Regions from separate parts of the Pseudomonas sp. TE3911 genome, predicted to be linked through region 2. Evidence: predicted binding sites of a transcription regulator. Region 2 holds the regulator's gene; the other holds the start of a gene.
The links. The regulator sigma-54, encoded in region 2, starts transcription at its own class of promoters, with help from an activator protein. The targets are predictions, from matches to a motif close to ANTGGCATNNANNTTGCTNT.
Positions count from the first base shown of each region.

Region 1: flgB (flagellar basal body rod protein FlgB) is a predicted target of sigma-54. The motif match lies at 1,929-1,948, and genes of this name have one in related genera.

Region 1 is NZ_JBSSFP010000001.1:505,082-510,197, reverse strand. Features, by position in the region: gene flgE (flagellar hook protein FlgE) at 1-264, opposite strand, end outside; gene flgD (flagellar hook assembly protein FlgD) at 296-1,015, opposite strand; gene flgC (flagellar basal body rod protein FlgC) at 1,032-1,475, opposite strand; gene flgB (flagellar basal body rod protein FlgB) at 1,479-1,886, opposite strand; gene cheR (protein-glutamate O-methyltransferase CheR) at 2,199-3,026, opposite strand; gene ACVWXD_RS02395 (chemotaxis protein CheV) at 3,071-4,003, opposite strand; gene flgA (flagellar basal body P-ring formation chaperone FlgA) at 4,084-4,848, shown strand; gene flgM (flagellar biosynthesis anti-sigma factor FlgM) at 4,990-5,116, shown strand, end outside.
Region 2 is NZ_JBSSFP010000001.1:4,433,110-4,438,225, reverse strand. Features, by position in the region: gene rapZ (RNase adapter RapZ) at 1-423, opposite strand, end outside; gene ptsN (PTS IIA-like nitrogen regulatory protein PtsN) at 426-890, opposite strand; gene hpf (ribosome hibernation-promoting factor, HPF/YfiA family) at 903-1,208, opposite strand; gene ACVWXD_RS20150 (RNA polymerase factor sigma-54) at 1,284-2,777, opposite strand; gene lptB (LPS export ABC transporter ATP-binding protein) at 2,975-3,700, opposite strand; gene lptA (lipopolysaccharide transport periplasmic protein LptA) at 3,700-4,233, opposite strand; gene lptC (LPS export ABC transporter periplasmic protein LptC) at 4,220-4,792, opposite strand; gene ACVWXD_RS20130 (KdsC family phosphatase) at 4,801-5,116, opposite strand, start outside.

The DNA of each region.
Region 1 (5,116 bases), 3.9 Mb from region 2:
GCCACCGCCCTGGATCGCCATGTCCAGCACGCCGCCGCTGTTGTTGACGTCACCTTGGGTGAACTGCTGGGACACCGCCGCCAGGTTCACACCATTGCCGATGCTGTTCTGGCCGGTGCCCAATTTGGACGCGGCGTAGATGTCGGCGAATTCCGCACGGGACGACTTGAAGCCAGTGGTCGCGACGTTGGCGATGTTGTTGCCAGTCACGTCCAATTGTTTGTTGGCCGCATAGAGGCCGCTAAGGCCGATATTAAAAGACATGTTTCTCTCCCTCTGCCGTAGTTAGCCGGCTCTATGTACCGATAGTCTGAATTTGCGACAGCTTGACGCTGCCCATGCCACCCGCAAGGTTCAGCAGCATCTCGCCACCGGTCTTGCTCAAAGTCACGCTGGTCACCGTTGCCGGCAACGAAGTGGCCAGGGCCACTGAATCGCCAGCGTCATTCTTGGTCGTGGCCGCGAAGGTGTAGGTGCCCGCTGGAGCCACCTCACCCGCATCGTTCTTGCCATCCCAGATGAAGCTCGCGGTGCCGGCGCTCTGGGCACCCATATCAATGGTGCGCACCAAGTTGCCATCTTTGTCTGTGATCTTGATGGCGACGTTGCCGGTGGCTGCAGTCACAGCTACCGAACCGTTCATGCTCTTGCTCGTATCCACCAGGGCCTTGTCGGTCTGGGTAATGATCGAACGCCCAACCAGCGACGAAGCCTGCAGCGCCTGGGAGGAGCTGAAGTTGCTGGAAATTGCATTCACCGAGTCGTTGAGGGTGTTGATGCCTTCCAGGCTGCTGAACTGGGCCAGTTGGGCCACAAATGCACCGTTGTCCTGAGGCGACAGCGGGTCCTGGTTTTTCAGCTGGGTGACGAGCAGCTGCAGGAATGCATCTTTACCCAACGACTGATTGCCGGTAGCAGCAGCAGCCGTACTCGCGACATTGTTTGTTGCAGTGCTGACCTTGGAATTGAAAAGGTCTTGGACTGCCGAATTAGTAGACGTATCAACGATGGCCATCATTTGGCGCCCCTTATCACTGACCCAGGGTCAGGACCTTCTGCATCATGGTTTTGGCGGTGTTCATCATTTCCGCATTGGTCTGGAACGAGCGGCTGGCGGAAATCATGTCGGCCATTTCCTCGACCACGTTGACGTTCGGGTAGTACACGTAGCCTTTTTCGTTCGCAGCCGGGTGGTTCGGCTCGTAGCGGGCTTCGAGGTTGCTCTGGTCTTCGACCACGCCGAGCACCTGCACGCCAGAGCCTGCTGCGCCCTGCTCCTGAAACAACGAATCGCTGCCGCCGTTCTGGCCGCCCTGGAACATGGTGGCGAAGACCGGGTGACGCGCACGGTAGGTCTGGTCAATGCTCGAAGACACAGTCTCGGCGTTGGCGATGTTACTGGCGACGGTGTTGAGACGCGTGGTCTGGGCGCTCATGCCACTACCGGCAATATTGAAAACACTGGACAGGGACATGGCTTACTCTCCACGAAGGGCCGACATCAGCCCTTTGAATTTGCTGTTGAGCAGCGTAAAGCTGGCTTGGAAGTTCACCGAGTTCTCGGCGTAGGCCGATTGCTCCAGCTGGGCGTCGACGGTGTTCTGGTCGATCGACGGCTGCATCGGCGTGCGATACAGCAGCGACTCGTCACCACTGCTCAGACCTTGTGCTTCGATATGACGGTTGTTGGTCATGTTCAAGGCGAAGGTGCCGTTCTTGGTCTTGTCCTGCTGTGCGGCAAGCACGGCGGAGAAGTCCAGGTCCCGAGCCTTGTAGTTCGGGGTATCGGCGTTGGCAATGTTGTTGGCCAGGACTTCAGCACGCTGGGCGCGGAAGCCCAGGGCTTTTTCGTGGATACCGAGCGCTTTATCGAAGCTGATGCTCATGGCGGAAACCTTTAGGCTGACCTGCTGTTCGTTAACTGGGTTATAGCAAAGCGCATGCCAGTTTCTGAAAAGCCCATGAATCAAGGGTTTACGGGGATATTGCCGGCGGCAATGCCAGAAAAGCGGCAACGGGTCTCCGCGTAGCGCCAGTAAAGCGGCAATCCGGCTTGCCGCTATCCTGAGGATTGCCGCACAAAAAAAATGTGGGAGGGGGCTTGCCCCCGATAGCGGTGTATCAGTGATAGATGCATCAACTGAACCACCGTTATCGGGGGCAAGCCCCCTCCCACATTCTTGACCGCGTACGCTTTATTACTTGGCCTGGTAGATGATCCCAGGGCTGCACTGCACCATCTGGAAATGATCCGGCAGGCCATTGAGCGCCTCGGAAGCACCGAGGAACAAGTAACCACCACGCTTGAGGGTGCCGTGGATGCGCAACAGGATGTCTTTCTTCACTTCGGCCGAAAAGTAGATCAGCACGTTGCGGCAAAACACCATGTCGAACTTGCCAAGGCTGGCGTAGCTATCAAGCAGGTTGAACGAGCGGAACTCAACGCGGCTCTTGATTGGCGCCTTGATCGCCCAACGCCCCGCCCCTTTCGGGTCGAAGTAACGTTGCAGTCGTTCCTGGGACAAACCACGCCCCAGAGCCAGGCTGTCGTACTCGCCGGTCTTGCAATTAGTGAGCATGGTGCCGGACAGGTCAGTGGCAACAATTTGTGCCCCGGCCTTCAACTGACCCATGTTTGTCCGCTCGAACTCATCAATGGACATCGAGATAGAGTACGGTTCCTGCCCCGAGGAGCAGGCTGCCGACCAGATGCGCAGACGCTGGCCCGGGCTGGCCTTGATAGCCTCCGGCAGCACTTTGCTCTTGAGCACTTCAAAGGGGTACGTATCACGAAACCAAAGGGTTTCGTTGGTGGTCATGGCATCGACCACCATTTCTTTGAGACCACTGCGCGGCTGCCCCTGGATCCGTTGAACCAACTCGCCCAGGGACTTGATGCCCTGCTGCTCCATCAGTTTGTTAAGACGGCTGGATACCAGGTATTGCTTGTTTTCACCGAGCAATATGCCACAGGCTTTTTCCAGGAAGACCCGGAACTGTTCAAAATCCAAATTACCCGTAGACACTGATACCGCCTCTAAAATCGTAAGACCGCCAGGGCAACAAGCCCTTAGCTGTGATCTGCTGCCTTGATCCGGTCGACTACCCGGGATGCCAGGTCATCAGGACGGAATTTGGCCAGGAAGTCATCGGCACCGACCTTCTTGACCATCGCCTGATTGAATACGCCCGACAACGAAGTATGCAGGATGATATGCAATTTTTGCATGCGTGGATCGCTGCGTATCTCAGCCGTGAGGGTGTAGCCGTCCATTTCCGGCATCTCGATGTCGGAGATCATCATCAAGAATTCTTCTTCCGGTTTCTTGCCTTCATCCACCAGCTTGCGCAGGTAATCCAGCGCCTGGCGACCATCATTAAGCGCCACCACTTCCACGCCGACGGTTTGCAGGCAACGGGTCACCTGCTTGCGTGCCACCGAGGAGTCATCCACCGTGAGCACACGCAGCGAGACCGCCTTATGCGCCGTTTCGGCATCCACCACGCCCACGGAAATCGATTCCGAGGTCGGCGCAACTTCGGCGAGGATCTTCTCCACGTCGATGATTTCCACCAACTGGTTATCGACCCGCGTCACCGCCGTGAGGTAGTGGTCGCGGCCAGTGCCCTTGGGCGGCGGATGAATCTCTTCCCAGTTCATGTTGACGATGCGCTCCACCGAGCGCACCAGGAAGCCCTGGGTCTTGGTGTTGTACTCGGTGATGATTACGAACGGGCTCTCGCGGTCCTGCAGGCCAGCCGAACCGGTGGCCAGGGCCAGGTCAAGAATCGGGATGGTCGCGCCACGGATGTTGGCTACGCCACACACCACAGGGCTGGACTTGGGCATGATCGTCAGCTTGGGACATTGCAGCACTTCCCGCACCTTGAACACATTGATGCCGTACAGCTGTTTGCCATCCAGGCGAAAAAGCAACAACTCCAGGCGATTCTGCCCTACCAGCTGTGTGCGCTGGTTTACTGAATCCATTACTCCTGCCATGCCCAGACTCCTACGCTAAAACCTTGAAGGTGCGACGCGCACCCAACACTAAACGGCACGAGCTTTGCTATTTATTGGCCATGGATATTAAAACGACAGTTTCCCGACGCCTTCGATTCCCACAGTACCGCAGATTGCTCTGCGCCTCGGTGGCATTGCTTGCTTTCTGCCTCGGCGCCACGGCCCGCGCAGATAACGTCACCTTGCCTGATCTACTTATCGGCGTCACTCAGGGCTTTCTTGAGTTCACTGTAGAAGATTATCTGGCGACCACCCAGACACCGGGGCGTTATGAAATCCAGGTCAACCAGTTGGACCCGCGCCTGCGCATGCCTATGTGCGACAAGGAATTGACAGCGACCCTGGAAAGCCCTGCTCAGCCTATCGGCCGCGTGACGGTGCGGGTGCGCTGCGATGGCGCCTCGCCCTGGACGGTGTTTGTGCCGGCACAGGTCAAGCTATTCCGCGATGTAGTGGTGGTGGCCCGACCGCTGAAACGCACCGGCATCATTGGTTTTGAAGACGTTGTGCTGCGTGAACGCGACATCAGCCTGATCAACCAGGGCTATCTCACATCAGTGGACCAAGCCATCGGGCAGAAATTGACCCGACCAGTGGTCACCGATCAGGTGATTACGCTGGTGCATCTGGAACAGGCCGAGGTCATTCGCAAGGGCGATCAGGTGGTGATTTCCGCGAGCAGCGGGGGATTGAATGTGAAAATGCCTGGTGAAGCACTGTCCAACGGCGGCATGAGCGAACAGATTCGAGTCAAGAACCTCAACTCCAACCGCGTGATCAAGGCGCGGGTGACAGCCCCAGGGCAAGTCGAGGTCGCTTTATAGATTACTGGTACAGGACGCTGGGTTTTCCTACACTGTGCACGAGAAGTCCCGTGCGGAGATTTATTGTCATTCGCGCCTAAAGTTTGTCCGGGTATGGCCGAAAACATGGCAAGCGTCCAAATACCCAGAGGTTTTTTTATCATGGTCATCGATTTCAGCCGTTTGAATAACGCCCCGACGACGTCAGGCACTACGCGCACCACCAGCACCAAGGACAGCGTAGAAGCCAAGGCCCCGGCGCTGCCCGTCAAGGCAGAACAGGCCAGCC
Region 2 (5,116 bases):
GGTGTTGATCTTAAGGTCGGCGAGGTCAATGATCGGCCCCAGCAACTTGGTTTCGTCCTCGATGGCTTCAGCCAGAGAACGGTGAGGGCTGCTGAGGGGGTGGCGTCGACGGGTTTCGGAGAAGCGTTTGAGCAGCGTCTCTTCATCGGCGTCCAGGTACAGCACATCACAATGAATATGCTTGGCGCGCACTTCTTCCAACAGTTCCGGGAACCGAGAGAGGTGGCTGGGTAGGTTGCGGGCGTCGATCGAAACGGCAACCAGAGGTTGCGCCAGCTCGGTGTGGATAAGAGCGCGTTCCGCCAACTCCGGCAGTAGGCCGGCCGGCAGGTTATCGATGCAATAGAAGCCGTTGTCCTCAAGAACGTTGAGGGCGGTACTTTTACCCGAGCCGGAGCGGCCGCTGACGATGATCAAACGCATGATTACTGCCCGTTTTGCTCATCCAGGACAACTTGGTACAGCGCCTCATTGCTGCCGGCACTGCGCAGTTTGTCGCGTACTTCTTTGCGGTCGAGCATGCTGGCGATCTGCCGAAGCAGTTCCAAGTGCGCATCGGTGGCGGCCTGTGGGACCAACAGAACAAACAGCAGGTCGACCGGGGCGCCATCAATGGCATCGAAATCGATAGGCGCGTCCAAGTGCAGCAGCGCGCTGACAGGTGTCTCACAGCCTTTGAGGCGACAGTGAGGAATGGCGATGCCGTTACCAAAACCGGTGGAACCCAGTTTTTCACGGGCAATCAGAGCCTCGAAGACATCTTGCATCTCCAGTTCAGGCACTTGGCTGCTGATCAGGTTGGCAATTTGTTCGAGGGCTTTCTTCTTGCTACCGCCCGGCACGTTCACGAGGGAACGGCCGGGGGTCAGGATGGTTTCAAGTCGAATCATGGGTGGGGAGTGTTAGCGGCCTGTGCCCTGAAGAAGGCTCTGCTGCTTTTCCTTATGCTTTTTAAGTTGGCGGTCGAGCTTGTCAGTCAAGGCATCGATTGATGCATACATGTCTTCATGCTCGGCGTTGGCGACTACTTCGCCACCGGGAATCTGTAGGGTCGCTTCGATTTTCTGCTGAAGCTTGTCGACCTTCATGATCACTTGCACATTGGTGATCTTGTCAAAATGACCCTCAAGCCTTTTCAGCTTCTGCTCGACATATTCGCGCAGGGGAGGGGTGACTTCTACATGGTGTCCACTGATGTTGACTTGCATACAGCTTCTCCTTCGTTGCCAGTGCATAAAGCGGCGGGTAGGAATACCCGCCACTGGAACGCTGTGGCCCGCCCGTCACATCAAACGCTTACGCTCGCTGGAAGGCGCGATCCCAAGGGATTCGCGGTACTTGGCGACGGTTCGACGGGCGACCTGAATGCCTTGTGCCTCCAGTAAACCAGCGATCTTGCTGTCACTCAACGGCTTTTTCTGATTTTCCGCGGCAACCAGTTTTTTGATGATTGCGCGGATTGCCGTGGACGAGCATTCGCCGCCTTCTGAGGTGCTGACATGGCTGGAGAAAAAGTATTTCAACTCATAAATACCCCGTGGGGTATGCATGAATTTTTGCGTGGTAACGCGGGAAATCGTCGACTCGTGCATGCCTACCGCTTCGGCGATATCGTGCAGAACCAAAGGCTTCATCGCTTCATCGCCGTATTCCAGGAAGCCGCGCTGATGCTCGACGATCTGCGTGGCGACTTTCATCAGGGTTTCGTTACGGCTTTGCAGGCTCTTGATGAACCAGCGCGCCTCCTGCAACTGGTTGCGCATGAAGGTGTTGTCGGCACTGGTGTCGGCGCGTCGCACGAAACCTGCATATTGCGGGTTGACTCGCAGGCGTGGCACTGACTCCTGGTTAAGCTCCACCAGCCAGCGCTCGTTGTCCTTGCGCACGATCACGTCAGGAACTACGTATTCGGCCTCGCTGGACTCGATCTGCGAGCCGGGACGCGGGTTGAGGCTTTGCACCAGCTCGATGACCTGGCGCAGATCGTCTTCCTTGAGCTTCATGCGACGCATCAGTTGGCTGTAATCGCGGCTGCCGAGCAGGTCGATGTAGTCGGTGACCAGGCGCTGGGCCTCGGCGAGCCATGGGGTCTTGGCGGGCAGCTGGCGCAGTTGCAGCTGCAGGCATTCGCTAAGGGTGCGCGCACCAATACCCGCGGGCTCAAATTGCTGGATGCGGTGCAGGACGGCTTCGATTTCGTCCAGTTCGATATCTAGTTCGGGGTCGAAGGCCTCAAGAATCTCTTCGAGTGTCTCGTCCAGATAGCCTTGGTTATTGATGCAATCGATCAGGGTGACGGCGATCAGGCGATCGGTGTCCGACATCGGCGCGAGGTTCAGCTGCCACAACAAATGGCTCTGCAGACTTTCGCCGGCGGACGTGCGGGTAGTGAAGTCCCACTCATCATCGTCGTTGCTGGGCAGGCTGCTGGCGCTGGTCTGGTAGACGTCTTCCCAAGCAGTGTCTACGGGAAGCTCGTTGGGAATGCGTTCGTTCCAATCGCCTTCCTCAAGGTTATCCACCGTAGGGGCGGTTTCCTGGTAGGACGGTTCCTGCACGTCTGCGTTGGGCTTTTGCTCGATGTTGTCGGCCAACGGGTCTGCATTATCGAAGTCGTCGCCTTCTTCCTGGCGTTCGAGCATCGGATTAGACTCCAGGGCCTCCTGGATTTCCTGTTGCAGGTCCAGGGTCGACAATTGGAGCAGGCGGATGGCCTGTTGCAGCTGCGGTGTCATCGTCAGCTGCTGGCCCATTCTTAGGACTAGCGATGGTTTCATGGCAGGGGCTTAACACCTTATTCGCCGGCGCAACGCGCCATCCACGACAGGGCGCGTGAGCGCCAAACATAAGCAAATTATATGCCTGATATCGAGGGCTTTGCCTAGAGCGCGGTAACAATAAAAAACCGGAGGTTTTCATTGACTCCCGCGCATCAGGCAAACGACCTGCCACCGCCTTGTTTGTGCAGGCGGCTTTACAGGCGAAACTCGTGACCCAGGTACACTTCCTTGACCAGTTCGTTGGCCAGGATGGTGGCGGAGTCGCCTTCTGCGATCAGTTGACCATCGTTGACGATATACGCGGTTTCGCAGATATCGAGGGTCTCACGCACGTTGTGATCGGTGATCAGTACACCGATGCCCTTGGCCTTGAGGTGATGGATGATCTGCTTGATGTCGCCAACCGAGATAGGGTCGACGCCGGCAAACGGTTCGTCCAGCAGAATGAACTTGGGGGCAGTGGCCAGGGCGCGGGCGATTTCCACGCGACGCCGCTCACCACCGGACAGGCTCATGCCAAGGTTGTCGCGAATGTGGTTGATATGGAATTCCTGCAGCAGGCTTTCCAGCTCCTGTCGGCGGCCGTCACGGTCCAGTTCCTTGCGAGTTTCAAGGATGGCCATAATGTTGTCGGCAACTGACAGTTTGCGGAAGATCGATGCTTCTTGAGGAAGATAGCCGATACCCGCGCGTGCACGACCGTGCATTGGCTGGTGGCTGACATCCAGATCGTCGATCAGTACGCGACCCTGATCCGCCTGGACCAGGCCAACAATCATGTAGAAGCATGTGGTCTTGCCTGCGCCGTTGGGGCCGAGCAAGCCGACGATCTGGCCGCTGTCGATCGACAGGCTGACGTCGCGCACGACCTGACGGCTTTTATAGGCCTTGGCCAGATGCTGGGCTTTCAGGGTTGCCATTACTCGGCCTTCTTCTTCGGCTGGATAACCATGTCGATGCGTGGGCGCGGTGCGGTGACCTTGCTGCCATTGGCACGACCGGCGTTAGCGATCTGTTTCACGGTGTCATAGGTGATCTTTTCACCTTCCGTGGAGTTGCCATCGGGGCTGAGCACCTTGGCCTGGTCGATCAGCACAATGCGATTCTGCTGGGCGTGATACTGAATGGTCTTGCCGTAGCCCTTCATCGGGCCAGTGTCGGCAGCGGACTGCTTCTGTTCGAAGTAAGCCAGGTTGCCCACTGAGGTCACGACGTCGATGTCACCGGCTTGGGTACGCGTCAGTGTCACGGTATTACCGGTGATCTTCATCGACCCTTGGGTGATGATTACGCCGCCGGTATAGGTGGCAACACCTTGCTTGTCATCCAGTTGCGCATCGTCAGCCGAGATGTGGATCGGTTGCTGGCTATCGTTCGGCAGAGCCCAGGCGCTCACGCTTCCCAGTGCTGCGCCCAAACCGAGCAAAATAGGGAGAGTTTTAACGAGCCTCATACTGTCCTCTTACGTTCGATAGCAGGTGTATCCTGCTTTCTTTCAAATACGCTTTCATTCCCTTGCCAGTCGATACACCGCCAGCGCCGTCGATTCTAACGTCTTGCTCGGTCTGCGCATATTGCTTCTGCGGGAATACGGTCATGCGACTGCTGGTAATCACCGTGTCACGGGCTTTGGCATCCGTGCGCGCAACACGTACCGAGTCAATCAGTTCTACCTCGGTGCCGTCGGGGTTCACCTCACCACGCTTGCTGGTGACATGCCACGGAAATTCGGTGCCGCGGTACAGGTTCAGGTCCGGATTAGTCAGCAGAGTGACTTCGGTGGCCTTCAAGTGCTCGACTTTGTCCGACGTCATTTCGTACTGCAGCTTGCCGTCGGGCAGGAACTGCACGCTATAGGCATTGGTGGCGTAATAGTCGATGGCCCCCTCGTCGACCTGCGCAACAGGCTGGTCGAGGAAGCGCCCCGGACTGATATTCCAGTAGCCCACCGCGAGGAACAGCGCGGCAATGACCCCGAATAACAGGAAGTTGCGAATCTTTTTGCTCAGCATAAAACGCTCTATAGGTAGGCGGCGTTGGCCGCTTCAAGGCTGCCTTGGGCTCGCAGGATCAGTTCGCAGAACTCGCGTGCTGCACCTTCGCCACCACGGGCGCAGGTGATGCCATGGGCGTGCTCGCGAACAAACGCCGCCGCATTGGCGACGGCCATGCCAAGCCCTACTCGACGAATGACCGGCAGGTCGGGCAGATCATCGCCTAAGTAGGCGACCTGCTCATAGCTTAGGTTGAGTTGGCCAAGAAGCTCGTCCAGAACTACCAGTTTATCCTCGCGGCCCTGATACAGGTGAGGAATCCCCAGGTTTTGTGCGCGGCGT